Regions from separate parts of the Actinomadura coerulea genome, predicted to be linked through region 3. Evidence: riboswitches for the same ligand, from Rfam matches in the RefSeq annotation. Region 3 holds a riboswitch; each other region holds the start of a gene.
What was found. Region 3 has a riboswitch for cyclic di-AMP ahead of BKA00_RS35295 (C40 family peptidase). Riboswitches for the same ligand answer to the same signal wherever they lie in the genome.

Region 1: it holds a riboswitch for cyclic di-AMP, as region 3 does, so the genes downstream of both, BKA00_RS31555 (NlpC/P60 family protein) here and BKA00_RS35295 (C40 family peptidase) in region 3, are expected to answer to the same signal.
Region 2: it holds a riboswitch for cyclic di-AMP, as region 3 does, so the genes downstream of both, BKA00_RS02840 (CHAP domain-containing protein) here and BKA00_RS35295 (C40 family peptidase) in region 3, are expected to answer to the same signal.

What each region holds. Positions count from the first base shown of each region.
Region 1 covers NZ_JACHMQ010000001.1:6,796,212-6,803,879, reverse strand. Annotated here, with positions in the region: gene BKA00_RS31575 (sensor histidine kinase) at 1-305, shown strand, start outside; gene BKA00_RS31570 (response regulator) at 302-940, shown strand; gene BKA00_RS31565 (DUF305 domain-containing protein) at 1,015-1,665, opposite strand; gene BKA00_RS31560 (DUF6153 family protein) at 1,742-2,260, opposite strand; gene BKA00_RS31555 (NlpC/P60 family protein) at 2,331-3,374, opposite strand; cyclic di-AMP (ydaO/yuaA leader) riboswitch at 3,378-3,522, opposite strand; gene BKA00_RS31550 (M56 family metallopeptidase) at 3,643-4,578, opposite strand; gene BKA00_RS31545 (BlaI/MecI/CopY family transcriptional regulator) at 4,575-4,952, opposite strand; gene BKA00_RS31540 (MMPL family transporter) at 4,957-7,173, opposite strand; gene BKA00_RS31535 (sensor histidine kinase) at 7,339-7,668, shown strand, end outside.
Region 2 covers NZ_JACHMQ010000001.1:596,885-604,552, reverse strand. Annotated here, with positions in the region: gene BKA00_RS02845 (C40 family peptidase) at 1-978, shown strand, start outside; cyclic di-AMP (ydaO/yuaA leader) riboswitch at 1,473-1,671, shown strand; cyclic di-AMP (ydaO/yuaA leader) riboswitch at 1,792-1,963, shown strand; gene BKA00_RS02840 (CHAP domain-containing protein) at 1,973-2,818, shown strand; gene BKA00_RS02835 (hypothetical protein) at 2,858-4,123, shown strand; gene BKA00_RS02830 (M48 family metallopeptidase) at 4,120-5,523, shown strand; gene BKA00_RS02825 (Ig-like domain-containing protein) at 5,531-6,811, opposite strand; gene BKA00_RS02820 (cytochrome c oxidase subunit 4) at 6,951-7,361, opposite strand; gene ctaD (aa3-type cytochrome oxidase subunit I) at 7,365-7,668, opposite strand, start outside.
Region 3 covers NZ_JACHMQ010000001.1:7,600,417-7,608,084, forward strand. Annotated here, with positions in the region: gene BKA00_RS35275 (hypothetical protein) at 1-356, shown strand, start outside; gene BKA00_RS35280 (C40 family peptidase) at 353-1,411, shown strand; gene BKA00_RS35285 (Mut7-C RNAse domain-containing protein) at 1,604-2,386, shown strand; gene BKA00_RS35290 (NUDIX domain-containing protein) at 2,415-2,801, shown strand; gene BKA00_RS35295 (C40 family peptidase) at 3,005-4,018, opposite strand; cyclic di-AMP (ydaO/yuaA leader) riboswitch at 4,026-4,157, opposite strand; gene typA (translational GTPase TypA) at 4,348-6,201, shown strand; gene BKA00_RS35305 (FHA domain-containing protein) at 6,277-6,669, opposite strand; gene BKA00_RS35310 (hypothetical protein) at 6,721-7,668, shown strand, end outside; gene BKA00_RS35315 (4Fe-4S single cluster domain-containing protein) at 7,596-7,668, opposite strand, start outside.

The DNA.
Region 1 (7,668 bases), 800 kb from region 3:
TGCGCATCGCCCAGGGCGCTCTGGGCAACGCCGCCGGCCACTCCGGCGCCGAGAACGTCGGGGTCACCCTGACCTATCTTGACGACATGGTGGTGCTGGACGTCTTCGACGACGGGCGCGGCTTCGACCCCGCTTCGGTCGGCGGGCGCCCGCCGGAGAGCGGGGCGGGCACCGGCTACGGGCTGCGGGCGATGCGCGACCGCGCCCGCGCGCTGGGCGGCGCGCTCACCGTCGAGTCGGCTCCCCGGGAGGGGACGGCCGTGGTGGCGACCCTGCCGCTGCCCGGCAGCGAGGAGCGGCGGTGAGCGGGCCGATCCGCATCCTGCTGGTGGACGACCATCCCGTGGTCCGCTCCGGGATCCGCGCCATGCTCGCCGACCAGCCCGGCTTCGCGCTGGTCGGTGAGGCGGCGACGGGGCGGGAGGGGGTCGAGGAGGCGCGCCGCCTCTCCCCCGACGTCGTGCTGATGGACCTGCAGCTCGGCGCCGGGATGCACGGCAGCGAGGCCACCCGGCAGATCACCGCCGCGGGGGCGGGCGCGCCGCGCGTCCTCGTGCTGACCACGTTCGACACCGACTCCGACATCCTCGCCGCCATCGAGGCCGGCGCCACCGGCTACCTGCTGAAGGACGCGCCCCCGGACAGGCTGTTCACCGCGATCCGGTCGGCCGCCGCCGGAGACAGCGCGCTCGCCCCGAGCGTCGCCTCACGGCTCCTCGGCCGCATGCGCTCCCCCACCGCGACGCCGACCGCCCGCGAGCTGGAGGTGCTGCGGCTGGTCGCCGAGGGGCCGTCGAACCGCCAGATCAGCAGGCGGCTGTTCCTCAGCGAGACCACGGTCAAGACGCATCTGGTGCACCTCTACGCCAAGCTCGGCGTCGACTCCCGCACGGCCGCGGTCGCCGCCGCCACCCGGCGCGGCCTGATCCGCCCGCCCTGACCCGCCCGCCCTGGTCGCGGGGCGCGCCGGAGGCGGGCGGGGCCGTGGCCCCGCCCGCCTGTGCTCGTCGGTCTCTACCGCTTCAGCAGGGTCCGCATCTTCTCGATCTCGGCGGTCTGCGAGGAGACGATGCTCCCGGCCATCTGCTTGGCCGGGGGGAACTGCCCGGAGGACTGCTCGGTCCTGGCCATCGCCACGGCGCCCTCGTGGTGCTCGATCATCATCTCCAGGAACGCCCTGTCGAACGCCTTGCCCTTGGCGGCCTCCAGTTCCTTCATGTCCTTCTCGCTCATCATCCCGTCCATGCCGCCCGTGCCGCCGTGGTGCATGCCGCCCATGCCGGTCGCGCCAGGCGAGGGAACCGGGGCGCCCCAGCCCTTCAGCCACGCGCTGAGCTGCTGGATCTCCGGTTCCTGCGCCTTCTCGATGTCGGCGGCCAGCGTCTTCACCTGCGCGGACGAGGCGCGGGCGGCGGCGAGGCCGGCCATCTCGACCGCCTGCCGGTGATGCGGGATCATCATCTGCGCGAACATGACGTCCTGGCCGTTGTGCGGTCCGGCCTGGGCGCCGCCCGGAGACGCCGAGTGGGCGGGCATGGAGTGGGCGGGCATGGAGTGAGCGGGCATCGAGTGGCCGGTCGAGGCGCCGTTGTCGTCGCCGTCGCCGCACGCGGCCAGGGCGATCGCCAGGGCCGGGACGGTGATGAGCGCGAACGCTCGCTTCATGGTGGTGGGCCTTCCGTGTCGAGTGCTGTGATCGGTGGTCGGCGGCGGCGCCCGTTTCCGGGCGCCGCTGGACCTGTCACAGCCTCAGCACGCTCAGCTCGTGCAGGGACGGTCTCGGCGGCGGCCGTCCGACCGGCGGGATCCGCACCCGCGCCGGCCTCGACACGGCCGCCGGCGGCGACCTCCGCAGGCGCAGCGCGAGGAGGGCCGCGATGAGCGCGAGCGCGAGCATGGTCAGCATGGCCAGGCAGACCTGGCCGCCGGGATGGTCCGGGTGGCGGTCGGAGTGATGGCCGCCGGGCCGGTCGTCCTGGGGCGGGCGGTGCCCCGTCACCGCCTCGGTGACGGGGGCCGCGTGCCCGGCGGTCATGGACGCCAGCGGAACGCCGCTCATCTCCGCCGGGCCCGACGTGGCCTGGAAGCCGTGCATCGCCAGCAGGCCGAGGAGCACGAGTAGGCCGGAGAGCACGAGTAGGCCGGAGAGCACGGGCAGGCCGGACGCCGGGTGGAGGACGCCCCGGCGCCCAGGGCGTCCCACCCGCCGTTCCGCGTTCGCGCCGTCCCCCGCGGGGAGGCCGCCGACGTGCGTTCTCATCTCGGATACCAGGGTAGCGACGGGTGACCGGCGGTCACCGCTCGGTCACCAGGCCAGGTGCCATCGAGGGTCAGGCGACCCGGACTCCGCCGGCGAAGGGGCGGCCGGCGATCGGCGCGATCTTGACGACGTCGCCGGTCTGCGGCGCGTGGACCATGTTGCCGTTGCCGATGTACATGCCCATGTGGTGCAGGTCGCTGTGGAAGAACACCAGGTCGCCGGGCTTGAGCTGGCTCATGCTCACGTGGGTCCCGGCGTTGTACTGGCTGCCGGTGTAGTGGCCGAGGGTGATGCCGACCTGCGCGTAGGCGTACAGGGTCAGGCCGGAGCAGTCGAAGCCCTTGATGTTGGCGCCCTGCGCGGTGCCGTAGCTCGGGCCGGAGGCGTTGCCGCCACCCCAGGAGTAGGGCACGCCCTGCTGGGCCAGGGCGGCCCGGACGGCCGTCATGGCCTTGGCCGAGGCCCCGCCGGAGTTGATGTTGGGGATCGAGCCGGGCCGCGTACCGGCGGTCTTGAAGGTGCCGAGCTGCTTCTCGACCTTCTTGAGCTTGATCTGGAGTTCCCGGCGCTTCTTCCTCGCCTCGCCGGTGAGCGCGCGCACCTGGGCGGCGCGCTGCTCGGCGGCCTTGCGGGACCGGTCGGCGCCCTGCATCACCTGGAGCATCTGCGTGATGCGGACGTCGTTCTGCTTGGCGAAGTAGTTGAGGGTGGCCGACTGGTCCAGGACGGCCTGCGGGTCGGAGGACGAGGCGAAGGTGATGGCCGGGTCCGCCGGGCCGTTCTTGTAGCTGTCGGCCGCGATCTTCGCCATGCGCTCGCGCGCCTCGTCCAGGGCCTTCTGCTGGCGCAGGGCGCTGCTCTTGGCGAGCTTCGCGGCGTGCTCGGCCTGCTTGAGGCGCTCGCGCAGGCCGTTGTACTGCTCGCTGAGCTTCTCGGCCTCGTCGGCGAGCTTCTCCTGCTGCGCGGTCAGTTGCTTGCGCGTCGGCTTGGGCTCGGCGTGGGCGGGCGCGGGCGCGAGAAGGCCGGCGGACAGCGCGAGGGCGGCCGTCCATGCCGTGCCGGTGCGGATCCTGCGGCGGGCTGTCGTTCGGGTACCGGCAGCTCGTCGCTGCATGCGGTGTCCTCTCCTGTACCGCCTACCGGGTCAGCTGACGGGTTCGGGCCGGAGTCGCCCTACCGTCCCGCGGGACGGATTCACCCCTGAAGATCGGGTCCCCGGTTCCCCGGACGGAGCCGTCCGCGGGATTCGGCGCGGTCGCCGGCCGTCCCCGGCGGGGACGTCGGACCGTGACCTCCTACGGAGCGTAGGAGGTTTACGGTCGGTTCGCCACCGGAGCGGAGGATTTCCCCAAAAGCCACATACCGCCTCCGCAGGGCCGGGCTCAGCACGTCGCGGCGAGTTCGGCGACCGCCGCGGCACCGGTCAGGAGCGGCGCGGCGACCGCCGCCACCGCGAAGAGGCCGGCCGCGAGCCGGACGGCGCGGCGCGGCCTCGCCGGAGCGCCCTCCAACCGCAGCACCCGCTCCATCAGCGCCCCGGCGGCCGGCGTGCCCGCCGCGCCGAGCGCCCCCGCGCCGGCGGGCGCCGCCGAGAGCCGGCACAGCGCGTCGACCAGCGGCCCGCTCCCGTGGACGCGGACCGCGGCGTCGTCCGCGGCCATCTCCAGCAGCAGCGGCAGCCGCGCCCTCGCGCGCCGGACGGTCGGCAGCCACGGCAGCATGGCGTGGACCAGGTCCAGGGCCAGCAGGAGCACGTGGTGGCGCTGGCGCAGATGCGCCCGCTCGTGCGCCAGGACGGCGCCGAGCTCCTCGGCGCTGAGCGCCTGCTGGGCCCCGGTGCTGACCACGATCGCGCGGTGCCGGGACGGCAGCGAGTACGCGACGGGGACGGGGTGGTCGAGGACGAGGACGTCCGGGTGGCGGCGGTCCTCGCGGGCGACGAGCCGCAGCATCTCCCGGTGCCGGCGGCGGTGGCGCACGGCCCGGCCGAGCCTCGGCAGGCCGCGGGCGAGCACGGCCGCGCAGGCCGCGGCGAGGACGGCGGTCGCGACGGCCGCGGCGGCGGTGGCGAGACGGCCGTGGTGGGGAAGGCAGTCGCGCAGCCGGGACAGGAGCCCGTGACCGGGTCCCGGCGGCGCGAGCAGCCCCGCCGCCGCGATCCCCGCCGCGGCGATGAACGTCCCGGCGAGGGCGGCCGTCCAGCAGGCGATGGCCGCCCCCGGGCCGACGGCCGCGCGCCTGAGGAGGTCGAGGACCGGCCCCGCCGCGCACCCCAGCAGGACCACCGCGACGACCAGGGCCGCCACCAGCGGGATCACGCGTCCTCGTCCGCGGTCCGCCGACGCAGGGCGTCCAGGAGGTGCCGGGCGTCCTCCGGCGGGACGCTCTCGGCGAACCTCGCCAGGATGGCGCCGTGGTCGGCGGCCTCGCTCAGGGCGTCCAGCATCAGCTCGACCGTGTACTCCTCCCGCGGCCGCGTGGGGCTGTAGCGGAAGGCCGTGCCCTCCTGCGTACGCCGGAGGAGGCCCTTCTGCGCCAGGCGTTCGGCCACGGTCTGCACGGTGTTGTAGGCCAGCGCCTTGTCCGCGTCCTCGTTCAGCTCGGCCATCAGCTCGCGGACCCGCAGCGGGCGGGGCGCCGCCCACAGCACGTCCATGATGGAGCGTTCGAGCGATCCTCCGAGTGCGGACACGCGGTCACCTCCGTCCCGCCCACATTCTGCCGGACGTCTCCTGAGGGCCGGCCTCCTGGCGCGGGGTTTCTCCAGCGTAGGCGGGTGTCCGGCGGCCCGGCATCCACCAGTTGGCCCTGCCGCACAGCTCCATCACCGCCGGGACGAGGATCATCCGGACGATGGTGGCGTCGACGAGGACGGCGACGGCCATACCGAGGCCGATCTGCTTGACCGACACGTCGGGGCCGAGCAGCGACGTCGAGAAGACGGCGATCATGATGGCGGCCGCGGCGGTGATGACCTTGGCGGTGCTCGCCAGCCCGCGGGTGACGGCCGTCCGGGTGTCGCCGGTGCGCACGTACTCCTCCCGGACCCGCGAGATCAGGAAGACCTCGTAGTCCATGGACAGGCCGAACAGCAGCGGGAACATCATCATCGGGACCCAGGTCGTGATCGGCATGGTGGTGGGGAAGCCGAGGGCCGAACCGAGCCATCCCCACTGGACGACCGCGACCAGCACGCCGTAGGCGGCGCCGATCGACAGCAGGTTCATCACCGCGGCCTGCAGCGCGATCGTGACCGACCGGACCAGAGCGACCAGCAGGACCAGGGAGAGGGCGACGACGACCCCGATCATCAGGGGCAGGCGGGAGCCGACGTCCTCGGCGAAGTCGATCGCGCCGGCGTTCGGGCCGCCCACCTGGACTCCACCGCCGCCCGGTGCCCCGGGCAGGACGTCGTCGCGCAGCCGGTGCACGAGGTCGGCGGTGGCCTCGTCCTGGGCGCCGCTCTTCGGGAAGGCCATGAACGTGACCGCCCGCCCGTCCCTGCTGACCTGGGGCGGCGTGACGGAGGCGATGCCCTCGGTCCGCCCGACCGCGTCGACCACCGGACGCAGATCCGCGTCCGCGGACCCGATCCGCGTCGCGAAGATCAGGGGCGCGCCGTAGCCGGGCCCGAAGCCCTCGGAGAGGATCGTGTAGGAGGTGTGGCTGCTCCGGTCGCGCGGCTGGACGCTGGCGTCGGGCAGGCTCAGCCGCATCGACAGCACGGGGGCGGCGAGCACCAGCAGGCCCGTCCCGGCCAGGACCGCCGCGACCAGCGGCCTGCGCTGCACCACGGCGGCCCAGCGCTCGGCGGGGGGACGGCGCTCGCCGGTGCGCGGTCGCGGCGCGCGGCGCGGCAGCCGCAGCGAGTCGATCCGGCGGCCGGTGACGCCGAGGAGCGCCGGCAGCAGGGTCACCGCGGCGATCATCGTGACCAGAACGGTCACCGACGCGGCGACGGCCACGCCGGTCATCAGCCGCTGCCCCATGACGACCAGTCCGAGCAGCGCGATCACCACGGTCGTGCCGGCGAACAGCACGGCGTGTCCGGCGGTGGCGATGGCCTTGACCGTGGCGTTCTCGGGGTCGTCTCCGTCCCGCAGGGCCTCCCGGTAGCGGGTCACGATGAACAGCGCGTAGTCGATGCCGATGCCGAGCCCGACCAGGACGGCGACGAGCATCGTGAAGTCCGGCGCCGGGACGAGGTGCCCCACCAGCTTGATCAGGGCCAGGCCGCCGAGGATCGCCGTCAGCGCCGTCGCGATCGGCAGGCCCATCGCGACGAGCGACCCGAAGGAGATGAACAGGATCACCGCCGCGGTCAGCAGGCCCACGCCCTCGGCCGGGCCCTGCGGGGGCGTCTCGGCCTTCTCCGCCCGCTCGCCGCCGAGCCCCAGGGTCACGCCGTCGCCCGAGGCGCCCTTGACCGCGTCCACCAGGGGTTTGACGTCGGTCTTCTTCGCCGCCTCCTCGGTCAGCGGGATGGTCGTCCGGGCGATGCGGCGGTCGCGCGTCACCAGGCTCCCGTCCTGGTAGGGCGAGGTCACCGGCCCGGTCACGGGTGAGGCGTCCAGCTCGGCGATGACCTTCTCGATCCGCCGCCGGGCGGCGGGGTCGTCGATTCCCCCGGTCGCCTTGATCGCGAGGGTCAGGGTGTCGCCGCGCCGCTCGGGGAAGTGCTTCTCGATCAGCGTCTGGGCCTTGGCGGATCCGGAGTCTCCGCCGGAGAAGTCGTTGTCGGGCGCGGCGCCGAAGCCGAAGCCGGCGAACGCCACGGCGACCACGCCGACCAGCCAGGCGAGGAGCACCAGGCGGCGGCGCCGATGGCAGAGGCGGGCCAGCGCCGCGAGGGCGCCGTCCGGTCGGCGGACGGGGGGCGAGGGGGGTGGAGGGGGCACAGAGTGATCGCTCATGGCGGCGATCGTCGCGCCGGCGGGGCCGCCGCCGCGTCTGCCGGGCGACGGCGGCGTCTACGCGTCTGGGCGTACGCCGCGCCGGAGCCCGCTACACCTGGCGGAGGAGCAGGTCACGCCCCTGTGCGCAGGAGCTTTCGCGCGCCGCGACAGTAGGATTCCGGCATGGAACGCCGTACCGGGACGTTCTCCCCACGTGCGGTGACGCACGACACGCTGCTCGCGCTCTTCGTCACCGTGATGCAGGTGCAGGGAACGGTCGCCCGGGTCGCCGCCGAAGGGGCGACCCGTCCGCTCTCCGACCTGGGAAACCTCGGCTACGCGCTGCTGGTCGTGAGCGGCCTCGCCGTGGCCGTCCGCCGCCGGTGGCCGGTGCCCGTGTTCGCGGTCACCGCGCTCTCCAGCCTGGTGTACTACGGGATCGGCTTCCCGGACGGGCCCGGCTGGCTCGCGCTGTTCGTCTCCCTCTACACCCTCGCGGCCTACGGCGACGGA
Region 2 (7,668 bases), 7.0 Mb from region 3:
CTGGCGGCCGTCGCCGCACTGACCGTGGCGGTCTCCCTGACCTGCTCCCCGGTGGTGGCGCACGCCGAGCCCAGGCCGACCCGGGCGCAGGCCCAGAAGACGCTCGACAAGCTCAACGAGAAGATGGACCAGAAGGTCGAGCAGTTCAACCAGAACCGCGAGAAGCTCAAGGTCGCCAAGAAGAAGTTCGACGCCGCGACCAAGGCGAGCAAGCAGGAGCAGGCCGACTTCGAGGAGCAGCGCTCCAAGATCGCGCAGATGGCGGCCACCGCCTACAAGAACGGTGACTCGGCCGACGTCACCGGCTTCGTCGGCAGCAACGACCCGCAGTCGATCCTCGACCAGGCCGCCGTCTTCTCGCACCTGTCGCACGAGCGCAGCTCCCAGCTCACCCAGTTCCTCGCGACCGCCCAGCGGCTCCGCCGGGAGCAGTCGCAGGCGAAGGCGGCCTACGACGAGGTGAAGTCCAAGCAGGACGAGCTGAAGAAGCAGAAGCAGGACCTCGACAAGCAGGTGCAGAAGCAGAAGGCGCTCGTGCGCCGGCTCGGCGGCGGGAGCACGCCCTCCCGCCCGGGCGGCGGCGGCCCCACCGGCGGCACCTACAACGGCCCGGCGAGCGGGCCGGCCCGCACGGCGCTCAACTTCGCCTACGCCCAGCTCGGCAAGCCCTACTCCTACGGCGCCGAGGGGCCGAGCTCCTACGACTGCTCCGGCCTGACCATGAAGGCCTGGGCCGCCGCGGGCGTCAGCATCACCCGCACCACCAACACCCAGTACGCCTACACCAGCTCCAAGCGGGTCGCCTGGAACAACATGCAGCCCGGTGACCTGGTGTTCTTCAGCAACCTCGGCCACGTCGGCCTCTACGTGGGCGGCGGCAAGATGATCCACGCCCCGCACACCGGCGACGTCGTCAAGATCAGCGACATCAGCTCCGGCTACTACAAGAGCAACTTCTACGGCGCCGGGCGCCCCTGACGCACCCCCTGACCCCCTGCTCCACAGGCGTCACGGGACCTCCATCGACAACGGACCAGGCTTGACCTGGTCCGTTGTCGATTTTGGGGGGGTTTGCCTTCTTTTGGGGTTTTGGTACCTTTGCACCACTCACGGCGCCCTCCAGACGCCGTGGACCCGCGGCGCCCACCAGGCGCCCCGGTCCCACGCGGCGCATCCAGCACCCGCGTGACGGCGGCGCGAGCCACGCGCCCCACCCCCAGGCGGCACGCCCCACGTGCCGTCCCGCGGCGCCCGAAGGCGCCGCACGGTCTCGACGCAGACCCGGCCGGCCCCGTCCACCGTGCGCACGCCCGCAGCGTGCATGGCGCTGAGCGCGCAGCCACGATGGCGTACACGGGGCAGGCCCCGGACGGTCCCCGGAGACGGGCCGCCGTCCGCCCACAACACAAGGCGCCGCTCGTTCGCACGCGGGAGACAGGTCCCGCGCCGGGCCCCATCTCGCCCCCAGGATCGCAGCGGCAGCGCCGAATCCGCTTCAGCGCGGAACCGGGGACCCATATTCGCCGGAGTCCGGAGAACCCCTCCGGACGGGCATTCCGGCACCCGGGGTGAATCGGCGCGTCTCTCCCGGCAGTCCGGCGAGAGCCGCCGTAGGGCCACTTCCACGCCCGAACCCGTCAGCTAACCCGGTAGGCGTCTGGAAGAGAAGGAGTGAATCCCGCAGCGTTACCTGGGGCGTGGCCGCCACGCGGCCACGCCCCCACCCCCTTCACTCCGCGGGCGCTTCCGCCCGCCGAGAATTCCCCATCCGAACCGGCGTGCCCGCCCCCGGGCACGTCACCGCCGAATCCGCGGACCGCCGTGCCCCGCATGCGCGGCCGCCGTGGAACCGGGGACCCACTGCGTCCTTTTCGGGGTGAATCGGCCTGCCTTCGCGGGCCGTAGGGCGGCTTCCACGCCCGAACCCGTCAGCTAACCCGGTAGGCGGCATGGAAGTCGAGGAGATCCCCCCGTGCCACGCGCGCACTGCAAGAAGAACCCCGGCAGGCACCGCAAGCCGAATCCCCTGTCCCTCACGTGGCGGACGACCGGCGGCATGATCGTCGGCGCCGCCGTGCTCGGCACCGCCGCGGCCACCGCGCAGGCGTCGGTCCTGCCGTTCGGCTCCGCCCCGGTGAGGTCCGCCGCCGCGGCCGACCTGGTCCCCGGCCCGGCGGCGCCCGGCGCCCCAGCCGGGCGCACACCGGGGCGGGCGTCCGAAGGCGAGCCCGAGACCACCGGCTCGAAGGCCCCGGCGAAGAGGGCCCGGCCCGAGCAGCCGGCGGCGAGGACCTCGCAGAAGGCCGCCGCGAAGGCCCCCGCGAAGTCGCGGCCCACCGCCGCGCAGGCCATCGAGCTCGCCCGGTCGCAGGTGGGCATCGAGGAGGACGGCGGCGGCGAGACCAAGTTCCAGGAGTGGTACATGGCCACGTCCCGCGCGCGGGAGACGCTCGCGCGCGACGGCGGCTCCCTCAGCGGCTACGGCGACGCGAACTGGTGCGACATGTTCGTCTCCTGGGTGGGCGAGCAGATCGGCTTCAGCGACCAGGTCGGCAGCGACGCCTGGACGGTCGCCCACGCCCAGTGGTTCCAGGAGCACGGCCGCTGGGGCACCGAGCCGAGGCCCGGCGCGATCGTCTTCTTCGCATGGGACGGCGGCGAGTCCGTCGACGACATCGAGCACGTCGGCATGGTGATCAAGAAGGTCGACGACGGCACGATCGAGACCGTCGAGGGCAACACCGACAACGCCGTCCGCATAAAGGAACGTTCCACAGACGTCGTCGTCGGCTACGGCTACCCCGACTACCGGTCGTGACGGCGCCCCCCGCCCCGCGCCCTGCATAGGATCGCGCCCATGGAGGAAGGCCCCGGGCAGGACGCCCCCGTGACGCGGCGCAGGGTCCTCGCGCTCGGCGCGGGCGGGGCCGCCGCCCTCCTCGCCGGAGGCGCCGGCCTCGCCGGCCGGCGCTCCGGCGGCGGCGCGGCGGTCGCCGGCGCTCCCGGCTCCCCCACCGCCGGGACGTTCAGCTCGGCCATGGCCTCCGCCGTTCTCGCCAACCGCGCCCGCGCCGTCCGCGACGGCGACCGCGTGGCGTTCCTCGCCACGGTGGGCAGCGCCCCCGCCGCCTTCCAGGACACCCAGTCACGCGTGTACGGAAACCTTCGCAAGCTGCCCCTGGAAGGCTGGCGGGAGCGCGTCGTCACCACCGAGGCCGTGGACGGCGAGACCGCCGTCGTCCGCGTCGAGGTGCGCTACAGGCTGCGCGGCTTCGACCGGGGCGACGTGGCCCGCACCCGCTACCTCACGCTGGCCCCGCGGGGCGGCGCGTGGACGATCGTCGGCGACGGGACGTCCCGCGGCCTCGCCGACGACACCGACATCTGGGACTGCGGCCCCCTGGCGGTGGTCAGGGGCCGCACGAGCCTGGTCATCGGCGACGGCCCCGGCCTCGGCGGCATCGCCGCGCGGCTGGACGCGGCCGTCCCGGTCGTGACGTCCGTGGTCGGCACGGGGTGGGCGCAGCGGGTCGTCGCGCTCGTCCCCGCCGACGCGACCCTCGCCTCCGCGCTCGCCGGCCCCGGGCAGAGCCTCGGCCAGATCGCCGCGCTCGCCGCCGTGGCCCCGGCCGCCGGGAACGGCCGGGGCGAGGACCGCGTCATCGTCTCCCCCGGCACCTTCGGCCGCCTCAACGAGCTGGGCCGCGACGTCGTCCTCGCCCACGAGCTCACCCACGTCGCCACCGGCGGCGCCCGCGACGGGCGCACCCCGCTGTGGCTGATCGAGGGCTTCGCGGACTACGTCGGCTACCGGCGCGTCAAGATCAGCACCCGGTCGGCGGCGGGCGAGCTGCGCCGCGAGGTCTCCGCCGGGCGCGCGCCGTCCGCGCTGCCGTCCGCCGACGCGTTCGCCGGCGGCTCCCCCCGCCTCTCGCAGGCCTACCAGGAGGCCTGGCTCGCCTGCCGGATGGTCGCCGACCGGTACGGTGAGGCGGCGCTGGTGCGGCTCTACCGGGCCGCCGGGCGCGCCCCGGAGGCCGCGGCGCTGCGCGACGTGCTCGGCCTCACCCGGGAGCGCTTCACGGCACTGTGGCGCGACTACGTGAAGGAGGAGCTCGCATGAGCGAGGCGGAGACCGACCAGGACCGCGCCGGGCACGCCGCCGGGACGTCCGGCGCGGTCCCCGCGCGGCGGCCCCGGATCGCCGCCGCCGTCACCGCCGCCGTGCTCTTCGCCGGCGTCGCGACCGTCCTCGCGAGGACCACGCCGTGGAACCCTCTGCCCGGGCACGTCCCCGGCGGGCACGTGAGACCCGATCCGGCGCTGGACTTCACCCCCGCCGAGATCGCCCGTTCCCGGGCGTTCGACTCGGCCGTCACCCCGCCCGCCTACAGCGGGCTCCTCGTCGGCCTCGCCCTGATCCTGGTGCTGGGCCTCACGCCGCTGGGCGCCCGCTTCCTCGGCCGGGCCACCGCGAAGCTCCGCCGCCGGCCGTTCCTGATCGTCCTCGGGACGATGGCCCTGACCACGCTCCTGCGCGTCGCCGGGCTGCCGTTCGACATCTGGGGCGAGTCCGTGCTGCGCCGGTACGGGCTGTCCACGCAGAGCTGGCCCGCGTGGCTCGTCGACCAGGCGAAGTCCCTCGCCGTCACGTGGGTCATCTACACGATCGCCCTGCTGCTCCTCTACGCCCTCACCCGGCGCTTCCCGCGCTACTGGTGGACCGGCGCCGCCGCGGGCGGATTCGTCCTCGTCGTCTTCGCCTCGTTCGTCTACCCGCTCGCCGTGGAGCCGGTCTTCAACAAGTTCCACTCGCTGCCGGCGGGTCAGCTGCGCGGCGACCTGCTGGCGATGGCCAGGCGCGACGGCGTGCCCGTCAAGGACGTCCTCGTCGCGGACGCCTCCCGCCGGACGACATCGCTCAACGCCTACGTCTCCGGGTTCGGCTCCACGCGCCGCATCGTCCTCTACGACACGCTGCTGAAGTCGCCGCCCGCCCAGGTCGAGTCCATCGTCGGGCACGAGCTCGGCCACGCCAAGCGCGACGACGTGCTGTGGGGCACGCTCGTGGGCGCGCTCGGCGTGGCCGGGGCCATGTGCCTGCTGTACCTGCTGATGACGTCCCCGCGCCTGCTGCGGGGCGCCGGGCTCGACCCCGGCGGGCCCGGCGCCGGCGGGACGGGACCGGACGCGCGCCGCGGCGGCGGGGCGGCCGACCCGAGGTCCATCGCGCTCGTCCTCGCGCTCGTGACGGCCGGGACGACCCTCGCCGCCCCCGTCCAGAACCTCGTGAGCCGCCACATCGAGGCCCGCGCCGACGCGCACGCGCTGGACCTCACCCGCGACCCGTCGACGTTCGTGTCGATGCAGCACGCGCTGTCCGTCCGCAACATCTCCGACCTGGACCCCGACACCGCCGAGTACGTGCTGTGGCTCACGCACCCCTCGGCCCCCGACCGGATCGCCATGGCCCGCGACTGGGCGCGCCTGCACGGCGTCCAGGCCCCGCCGCCGCTTCGCTAGCCGCGGCTCAGTCGCCCTCGGCCCGCTGCTTCTCCGGAGCCTTGGGCTGAGCGCCCCGCTGCGCCGACAGGGTCGCCGCGTCCACGTGCGCAGCCGTCGTGACCGACCGCTTCAGGGCGCTGCCCTTCACCCAGTCCTGCCACTTCACCTGCCAGTACCCCCAGCCGTTCTCCGCCTCCAGTTCCCGGTCGCTGCCGGTCACCGTGATGGGGTCGCCCCGCTGGGCGAGGCTGTAGAACCACTTGGCGTCGGACGGGCTGACGTTGATGCAGCCGTGGCTGACGTTCTCGCTCCCCTGCGATCCCACCGACCAGGGCGCGCTATGGACGTACTCGCCGCTGTCGGAGATCCGCACCGACTTGTACACGGTGAGGCTGTAGTACCCGGCGCAGCCGGGGCCGCAGCCGTCCCACTCCGACGTCATGATGGTCGGGTCCTCCTTGCCCATCGCGAGGTGGACGCCGTTGGTGGTGGTGTACTTGCGCTCTCCGCCCTTCCCCATGCTCGTCGGGATCGTGCGGGCCTTCTTGCCGTTGATCCTCACGACCATCTTGTGGCTGTCCTCGCCGGCGGTGGAGACGTGCGAGTCGCCGACCTTGAAGTCGACGCCGTAGTCCTTCCCGCCGTACACGCCCTGCCCGGTGCGCACGCCGCTCAGATGCGCCCGGAACGACACCTTCGTCTGCGCCGGCCAGTAGCTCTTCGTCCGGAACACGGCCTCCTGGCTGCCGAACCAGCTCCAGCCGCCCTCGACGGTCTTGTCGGCGGTGACCTCCAGGGCCCGCTCCACGGCCGCCCGGTCCTTCACCGGACGGGCGAAGTGCATGATGATCGGGATGCCGACGCCGACGGTCTCCTTGTTGAACGGCGCCTCGATCGTGACGTCGTTGGTCTTCTTCACCTCGGCCGTGGAGAAGCCGCTGCGGACCGTGCGGGTCCTGCCGTCCCGGCCGAGGGCGGTGGCGCCGACCGTGTACGCCGTGCCCGGCTTCAGCGTCCACCGGGACCGCCACCGCGTCCTGTCGGCGCTCAGGTCCCCCTCGACCACGCCGTCCTTCGTCGCCACCGTCACGTTCTCGATCGTGCCCTGCCGCGCCTCGACGGCGATGGGGCTGTCCGGACGCAGCTTCCCGCCGCCCCCGGCCGGCGACACGGCGAGCTTCACCTCGTCCCCGCCGTCCGGCCCGGCGCCTCCCGAACACGCGGCGGCACCCGCGCCGACGAGCACGCCGCCGACGACGAGCACGGCCGTGTACCGCCCCCGGTCTCCCGGCCTTGAGCCACTCACCCGCATGTGGACCCCCCGGTCGTTCCACTGGGCGATCTGTCGGTTCCAGCCCGGTCGCTGGAAAGGCGCCCAGTATGTTCGAAAGGGCCGGTACCCGCTAGAAAGCGGACACCGGCCCCCGATGGGGTTCTTTTACTGATCAGTGGGCGAAATGACCCCGGTAGTACTCGAACACCAGACCGACGGACGTGAGGATCGCCGCGGCGGCACCGAGGATCACCAGCCACCAGCCGAACACGACGCCGAGCGCCACGGCGGTGGCCGACAGCGCCACGAACAGCGGCCACCAGCTGTGCGGGCTGAAGAAGCCCAGCTCGCCGGCCGCGTCCGCGATCTCGCCTTCCGGGTCGTCCTCGTACAGCGGGCCCGCGTTGGCGCGCTCGAGGCGCCGGACCGTGAAATGGATGTAGAACCCGATGAGCCCGGCGAGGCCGACCGCGAGCGCGAGCGCCGTCGTGCCCGTCCAGTCGTTGGACCAGAGCCAGTACACGACGTCGGTGGCGAGGAAGAAGACCGCGCAACCGTAGAACATGAACGCCTGGACGCGCATCGGCTACTCCCCCTTCGCCCCGGCCAGCTCGCCCTTGGCACCCACGTGGGGGTGGTGCAGGTCGAACGCCGGCCGCTCGGAACGGATCTTCGGGATCGAGTTGAAGTTGTGCCGCGGCGGCGGGCAGGACGTCGCCCACTCCAGCGAGTTGGAGTAGCCCCACGGGTCGTCGACCTCGACGCGCGTGCCCCGCTTCCACGTGATGTACAGGTTGTAGAAGAACGGCAGCATCGAGGCCCCGAGGATGAACGAGAAGATGCTGGAGATCTCGTTCAGCCCGTGGAACTCGCTCGGGTAGTCCGCGTAC
Region 3 (7,668 bases):
CCTACGGGACGTACCGCTACGACGAGGCCCCCCAGACCTACGTGGCGCGCTTCGCCGGCCTGACCACCTCCGACCTCGGGCAGCGGCTCGGCCAGGGCGTGGCGACGCCCGGGATGGTGGAGGAGCGCCGCCGCGAGCAGCTCGTCGCGCAGGGCACGGCGTCCCTCGACCGGGTCCGCGACATCGAGAACAACTCGATCATCTTCCTGGTGACCGGCCGGCAGCAGGTCACCAAGGGCGGGCGGACCAGCAGCGACAGCAAGCAGTACGCGGTGACCGTGGCGAGGGACGGCGGTTCGCTGCGGGTCTACTCGTTCGAGCCGGCGGACGCCGGACAGGCGGGTGACACGGGATGAGTCCGCGAAGGTTGCTGCTCGTCGGCGCTCTCGGCGTCGCCGCGGTGATGTTCGTGGCGCTGGTCTTCGTGCCGATCCTGTTCGGCGCGAGCCAGTTCCTGTTCGGCGGCGGGATCGGCGGTGGCGGCGGCTGCGTGAACGTCGCCGGCGCCGGCGCGCAGCCCGCGGCGGCCGCCGACGCGAAGTCCGTCCCCGTCGACTACCTGAAGCTGTACCAGGAGGCGGGCAGGAAGTACGGCATCCCCTGGAACGTCCTGGCGGGCGTCGGCAAGGTCGAGACCGACCACGGCCGGTCGACGATGCCGGGCGTCTCCAGCGGGGAGAACTACGCGGGCGCGGGCGGCCCCATGCAGTTCCTGGACGCGACGTTCAGGGCGTTCGCGGTGGACGGCGACAAGGACGGCAAGAAGGACCGCTACGACCCGGCGGACGCCATCCCGACGGCCGCCGCCTACCTCAAGCACAACGGCGCCCCGGAGCGCATGCGCACCGCGATCTTCCAGTACAACCACTCGTGGGACTACGTGGACCTCGTCCTGGACTGGGCGAAGCGCTACGTCGGCGGCGACTTCAAGCCCGTCCAGGCGAACGGGATCAACTGCGAGGACAACGAGCTGCCCGCCAACGTCGGCGCCCTCGTCAAGACGATCATCGCGTTCGCGATGGCGCAGCGCGGCAAGCCGTACGTGTTCGGGGCGAACGGCCCGGACGCCTACGACTGCTCCAGCCTGATCCAGGCCGCCTACCGGCAGGTCGGGCTGAACCTCCCGCGCACGACGTTCGAGCAGTGGCCGTTCGGCGTGAAGATCGCCAAGGGCAAGGAGCAGCCCGGCGACCTGGTGTTCTTCAACTCCGGCCCCGGGACCTCGGCCGACAACCCCGGCCATGTCGGGATGGTCATCGGCGGCGGCAAGATGATCGTGGCGAGCTGCTCGGCGTGCGTGCCCGCGATCGGCGTGAAGACCTACAAGAAGCCGAACTGGATCGGGGTGACCCGCCCGCTCGCGCGGCCGGACTTCAAGAAGAAGGTGTCCGAACTGGCCGCCCGGCAGTAGCCGCCCGGTAGTAGCCGCCCGGTGGTAGCCGCCCGGATCAGCGGAACCGGCGCCCGCCCACGACGAGCAGGATCTCGCGCAGCGCGTCGGCGGCGGCCCGCGCGTCCTCCGGCGGCACCCGGGCCAGGACCTCCTCGTGCGCCGCCCCGGACGGCGGGCCTGAACCGGCGAGAATCGTCGGCCGCGCGTGGCATGCTGATCGGCGTGGACTCCGAGATAACGATCCGCGTCGCCGACGAGCTGCTGATGTTCCTGCCCGCCACCCGGCGGGAGTCCCCGGCACGGGTCCCCTACGACGGAACCTCGACGCTGGGGCACCTCGTGGAGTCGCTGGGCGTTCCCCTGCCCGAGGCGGGTCCGATGACCGCCGACGGCGAGCCCGCCGGGCCCGCCACCCGTCCCCGCGCCGGGGCGGAGGTCCATGTGGCCGCGGTCCCGCGCCCCCAGCCCGTCCCGCTGGACCCGGGCCAGGTCGCTCCCCGCTTCCTCCTGGACGTCCACCTCGGCACGCTGGCCCGGCGCATGCGCCTGCTCGGCCTCGACACCGCCTACCACAACGACATGGACGACCCGGCGCTGGTCGTCCAGGCCAACGAGGAGGGCCGCGTCCTGCTCACGCAGGACCGCGGCCTCCTGCGCCGCCGCGCGCTGTGGTTCGGCGCCTACGTCCGCGGCTCGCGCCCCGACGACCAGCTCCGCGACCTGCTCGACCGCTTCGCGCCCGTCCTGCGCCCGTGGACGCGCTGCACCGCCTGCAACGGCGAGCTCGTCCCGGTCGACAAGCAGGAGATCGAGCGCGAGCTCCGGTCGGGCACACGCCGCAGCTACGACGTCTACGGCCGCTGCGCGGGATGCGGGCAGGTGTACTGGCGCGGGGCGCACGGCGACCATCTGGAGGAGATCGTCCGCGACGCGACGCGTCTGGTCGACTCCCTCCGGCAGAACGGAACCGGCCGGGCCGGCGCCGCGGTCTGATCAGGAGAACGGAGAGGAGCTGGTCGCGATCGAACTCGTGGTGGTGGGGGCGGCGATCCTCGCGAACGGGCGGCTGCTGGCCGCCCAGCGCGCCGAGCCGCCGCACATGGCGGGCGGCTGGGAGCTCCCCGGCGGCAAGGTCGACCCCGGAGAGTCGGACGAGGACGCCCTGGTACGCGAGTGCCACGAGGAACTGGCCGTGAAGGTCCGCCTCGTCCGCCGCGTAGGCGGCGACTGGCGCCTCAGCGAGCGCGCCCTCCTCCGCGTCTGGACGGCCGAACTACTAGAGGGCGAGCCCCGGCCCCTGGAGCACCTGGAACTCCGCTGGCTGGCCCCCTCCGAGCTCCACACCGTCCCCTGGCTCCCCGGCGACCGCCCGGTAATAGACCTCCTAGCCGCCCAAGGCCTCACCTAGCTGAGCCTGGCCACAGACGCGCTGACCTCAGCCACCTCCGCGACCCCGCAACGACCTCATGGTTGCGATCGCGTCCGAAGGCAGGTTCGAGCGAAGCGAGAACCTGATCGCGCAGCGAGCCGCCGGGCGAGACGGAGCGATGCCAGCGATCGCCCAGCTTTTCGACGATGGAGGGCCGCCCAGGCCCGAAGGAGGAGAGAAAGCTAAATCCTGTTCGCGCCGGCGTAGTCGGAGCGGTCGGAGAGTTTGGAGATTTTGACCACGTCGCCGGTCTGGGGGGCGTGGAGGTACTTGCCGTCTCCCAGGTAGATGCCCATGTGGTGCAGGTTGCTGCCGAAGTACACCAGGTCGCCGGAGCGGAGGGCGCCGCGGGGGATCTTCGTTCCCATGGCGAACAGGTCGCCGGTGTAGTGGGGGAGGCCGGGCTTGCCGACCTGGGCGTAGGCCCAGACGACGAGGCCGGAGCAGTCGAAGCTGCTCGGTCCGGCGGCGGCCCAGACGTAGGGGGAGCCGAGCTTGGTGAGGGCCTTGCGGGCCATCTTGGCGGGCAGGCCGGAGCCCTTGACGGTGGCGGTGAGGCCGGTGCGCGGGTCGCTCGCGTGGGTGGTGGTCAGCTTGTCGAGGCGCTTCATCACCTCGGAGACCTTGGTCTTGGCCGCCTCGCGCGCCTGCTTGGCGTCGTCCCAGGCCTTCTTGACCTGCGCGGTCTTCGCCTTCGCGGTGCGCTCCGCGGCGTCGGCCTGGTCGATCTGCTTCTTCAGGGCGAGGACGGCGGTGGCCTGGCTCTGCGCCAGGTAGGCGCGGTCGGACAGGCCCTCGGCGGAGGCGCCGGAGCCGAAGAGGACGTCGGGGCCGCCGGCCATGTAGTTCGCGGCGGCCAGGCTGCCGAGCTTCTGGCGGGCGGGCTCGGCGAGGGCGCGCAGCCGCTCGGCCTCCTTGGTGGCGTCCCGCTCGGCCTTGCGGGCCTTGGTGAACTCCACGCGGGCCTTGTTGAACTTCTCCGTGAGGATCTCGGCCTCTTCGTTCAGCGCGTCGAGGCTTTTGCGCAGGCCCTTCTCCGTCGTCGGCGTGGGGCTCGGCGCCGAGGGCGCGGAGGCCGGCCGGAACGGCTGGGCGGCGTGGGCGAGGTCCGGCGCGGTGGCGCCGAGGCCGATCAGGAGCAGGGTGGCGGTGGCGGTGGGCAGAACGCGACGCCGCCGGTGGGAATCCGGAGCCAAGCCGGTGCTCTCCTCTCCTCGTACGCCTACCGGGTTAGCTGACGGGTTTGGGCCAGGAGTCGCCCTACGACGAGCGTCGATTCACCCCGAGGGTGGTGGGTCCCCGGTTCTCCCGCGGGAGATTCGGCGTCCCGGCCGCAGTCCCTGGGGGCGGAACTCCAGACGACCGGATCTCGGGCAGATTACAAAGGATGCGCAAAGTTGGCCAATCGAGGTCCGTGTGACGAGTGGTACGAACGACTCGGAGTGGGTGGTACGCCCGGCCAAGTAGAATGGGACCGGCCGCACGTCTGCGGCGACTCCCGAACTCTCACGCAAGGCGAACCCGCATGCCCATCTCCACGCGCGACGACCTCCGTAACGTCGCGATCGTCGCCCACGTCGACCATGGCAAGACGACGCTGGTCGACGCCATGCTCTGGCAGTCCGGGGCCTTCCGCGAGAACCAGGACGTCGACGACCGCGTGCTCGACTCCAACGACCTGGAGCGCGAGAAGGGGATCACGATCCTCGCGAAGAACACCGCGGTCCTGCACAACGGCCTGACGATCAACATCATCGACACCCCGGGGCACGCCGACTTCGGCGGCGAGGTCGAGCGCGGCCTGTCCATGGTGGACGGCGTCGTCCTGCTGGTGGACGCCAGCGAGGGCCCGCTCCCGCAGACCCGGTTCGTGCTGCGCAAGGCACTCGCCGCGCGGCTGCCGGTGATCCTGGTCGTGAACAAGACCGACCGCCCCGACGCGCGCATCGACGAGGTCGTGGACGAGACCTACGAGCTGTTCATGGACCTCGACGCCGACGAGGGCCAGATCGACTTCCCGATCGTGTACGCGTCCGGCCGCGCCGGGCGGGCCTCGCTCGACAAGCCCGCCGACGGCGCCATGCCCGGCAGCGACGACCTGGAGCCGCTGTTCAAGGTCATCACCGAGACGATCCCCGCGCCGGCCTACGACCCGGACGGCCCGCTCCAGGCGCACGTGACGAACCTGGACGCCTCCAGCTACCTCGGCCGGATCGCGCTGTGCCGGGTGCACGCCGGCACGATCAAGAAGGGCCAGCAGGTCGCCTGGTGCCGGCGCGACGGTAGCGTCGAGCGGGTGAGGATCACCGAGCTGATGATGACGGAGGCGCTCACCCGCAAGCCCGCGGACGAGGCCGGGCCCGGCGACATCATCGCGATCGCCGGCATCCCCGACATCATGATCGGTGAGACCCTCGCCGACCCCGACGACCCGCGCCCGCTGCCGCTGATCACGGTGGACGAGCCGGCGATCTCCATGACGATCGGCACCAACACCGGGCCGATGGCGGGCCGCGAGAAGGGCACCAAGGTCACCGCCCGGATGGTCAAGGACCGGCTCGACCGCGAGCTCGTCGGCAACGTCTCGATCCGGGTGCTGCCGACCGAGCGCCCCGACGCCTGGGAGGTGCAGGGCCGCGGCGAGCTGGCCCTGGCGATCCTGGTCGAGAACATGCGCCGCGAGGGCTACGAGCTGACCGTCGGCAAGCCGCAGGTCGTCACGCGGGAGATCGACGGCAAGAAGCACGAGCCGGTCGAGCGGCTCACCGTCGACATCCCCGAGGAGCACCTCGGCGCCGTCACGCAGCTGATGGCGGTCCGCAAGGGCCGCATGGAGCACATGACCAACCACGGCACGGGCTGGATCCGGATGGAGTTCCTCGTCCCGGCCCGCGGCCTGATCGGGTTCCGCACCGAGTTCATGACCGAGACGCGCGGCACCGGCATGGCGCACCACGTCTTCGAGGACTACGAGCCCTGGTTCGGCGAGCTGCGCACCCGTCCGTCCGGCTCGCTCGTGGCCGACCGGTCCGGCGCCGCCACCGCCTACGCGATCACGAACCTCCAGGAGCGCGGGACGTTCTTCGTCGGCCCGACCACCGAGGTGTACGAGGGCATGATCGTCGGGGAGAACTCCCGCTCCGACGACATGGACGTCAACATCACCAAGGAGAAGAAGCTCACGAACATGCGGTCGTCCACCGGCGACGAGCTGGAGCGGCTCACCCCGCCCCGCCTCCTGTCGCTGGAGGAGGCCCTGGAGTTCTGCCGCGAGGACGAGTGCGTCGAGGTAACCCCGGCCGCCGTCCGCATCCGCAAGGTCGTCCTGGACGCCAAGGAGCGCGAGCGCACGCGCGCCCGCACCAAGCGCGCCGGCTGAGCACCGGAACCCGAAAGGGGCGGCCCCGCGGTTCTCGGAACCGCGGGGCCGCCCCCTTTCTCATGTACGTGCCGTTCAGTTCAGCTGGACGGTGCCCGTGACGTCGGCGGCCAGGCGGAGCTGGTCGCCGTCGCGGAGCGGGGCGTCCACGCCGCGGGGGAGCCGCTCGCCGTTGACGAACGTCCCGTTGGTGGAGCCCTCGTCGCGCACCCAGGCCGTCCCGGACGGGTCGAGCCACACCGTCGAGTGGCGCCGCGACACGTTGTCGTACTGCGTGAACGTGGCCGCCACCGGCGACTGGCCCGCGTCGCGGCCGAGCACCAGGTGCTGGCCGACCGACACCTTGAGCTCGCCCGTGGGGAACTGGACGCGCAGGACGGGCGTGCCCTTCTGCGGCAGCGGGCGCAGGCACGAGTCGCACTGCGCGGCGCCCGGGTTGGCCAGCACCGCCTCGCAGTACGGGCACATGAACGCCGTGCTGTCGGGTGCGGGCGACCGCTGCTGGCCCTGGTTGTGCTCGTGCGGCAGCAGCGTCGCCTCGCGGCCGTGCGGCAGTTGCGGCGCCTGGCCTCCGTGCTGCGGCTGGCCCCCGTGTTGCGGCTGGCCCCCGTGTTGCGGCTGACCGTACTGGGGCTGGCCGTGCTGCGGCTGCCCGTGCTGCGGCTGACCGTACTGGTGGTCGGCCGGGCCGGGCTGCGGGGCGCCGTACTGCTGGCCCCCCTGCTCCTGCGGGGCTCCGTACTGCTGCTGCGGCTGGTACTGGTCCTGCGGCTGCTGCTGGTAGGGGTCGGGCGCCGGCTGCTGCGGCTGCGGCGCGCCCCACTGGTCCTGGGGCTGCTGCGGTGCGCCCCACGGGTCCGCGGGGGGCTGCTGCTGCTGCGGCTGCCCGTACTGCGGCTGGCCGTGCTGGGGCTGGCCCTGCTGCGGCTGGCCGTACTGGGGCTGGCCGTGCTGGCCCTGCCCTTGCTGGTCATGGGACTGCTGGGGCATGGGCGGGCCCCAGGCGTCCGGCTGCTGCGGCTGCGGCGCGCCCCACTGGTCCTGGGGCTGCTGCGGTGCGCCCCACGGGTCCGCTGGAGGCTGCTGCTGCTGCGGCTGCCCGTACTGCGGTTGCCCCTGCTGCGGCTGGCCGTGCTGGGGCTGGCCATACTGCGGCTGCCCGTGCTGGCCCTGCCCGTGCTGCGGCTGGCCGTACTGGTGGTCGGCCGGGCCGGGCTGCGGGGCGCCGTACTGCTGGCCCCCCTGCTGCGGCCCCGGGGGCGGAGGTATCCGCTGCGGTTCGTACCCGCCCGGACCCTGCTGGTGAGCGCCGCCTCCGGCGCGCGCCAGGTTCGCCCCGCAGCTCATGCAGAGCAGATCGCCCGGCTGGAACGGTTCGTCGCAGACCGGACAGTTCAAGGTCGCCATGACACATCCCCCGAGCGCACCCCGGCGCGGTCGAGCCTCGACGTGAGGTGCTCCATGTCA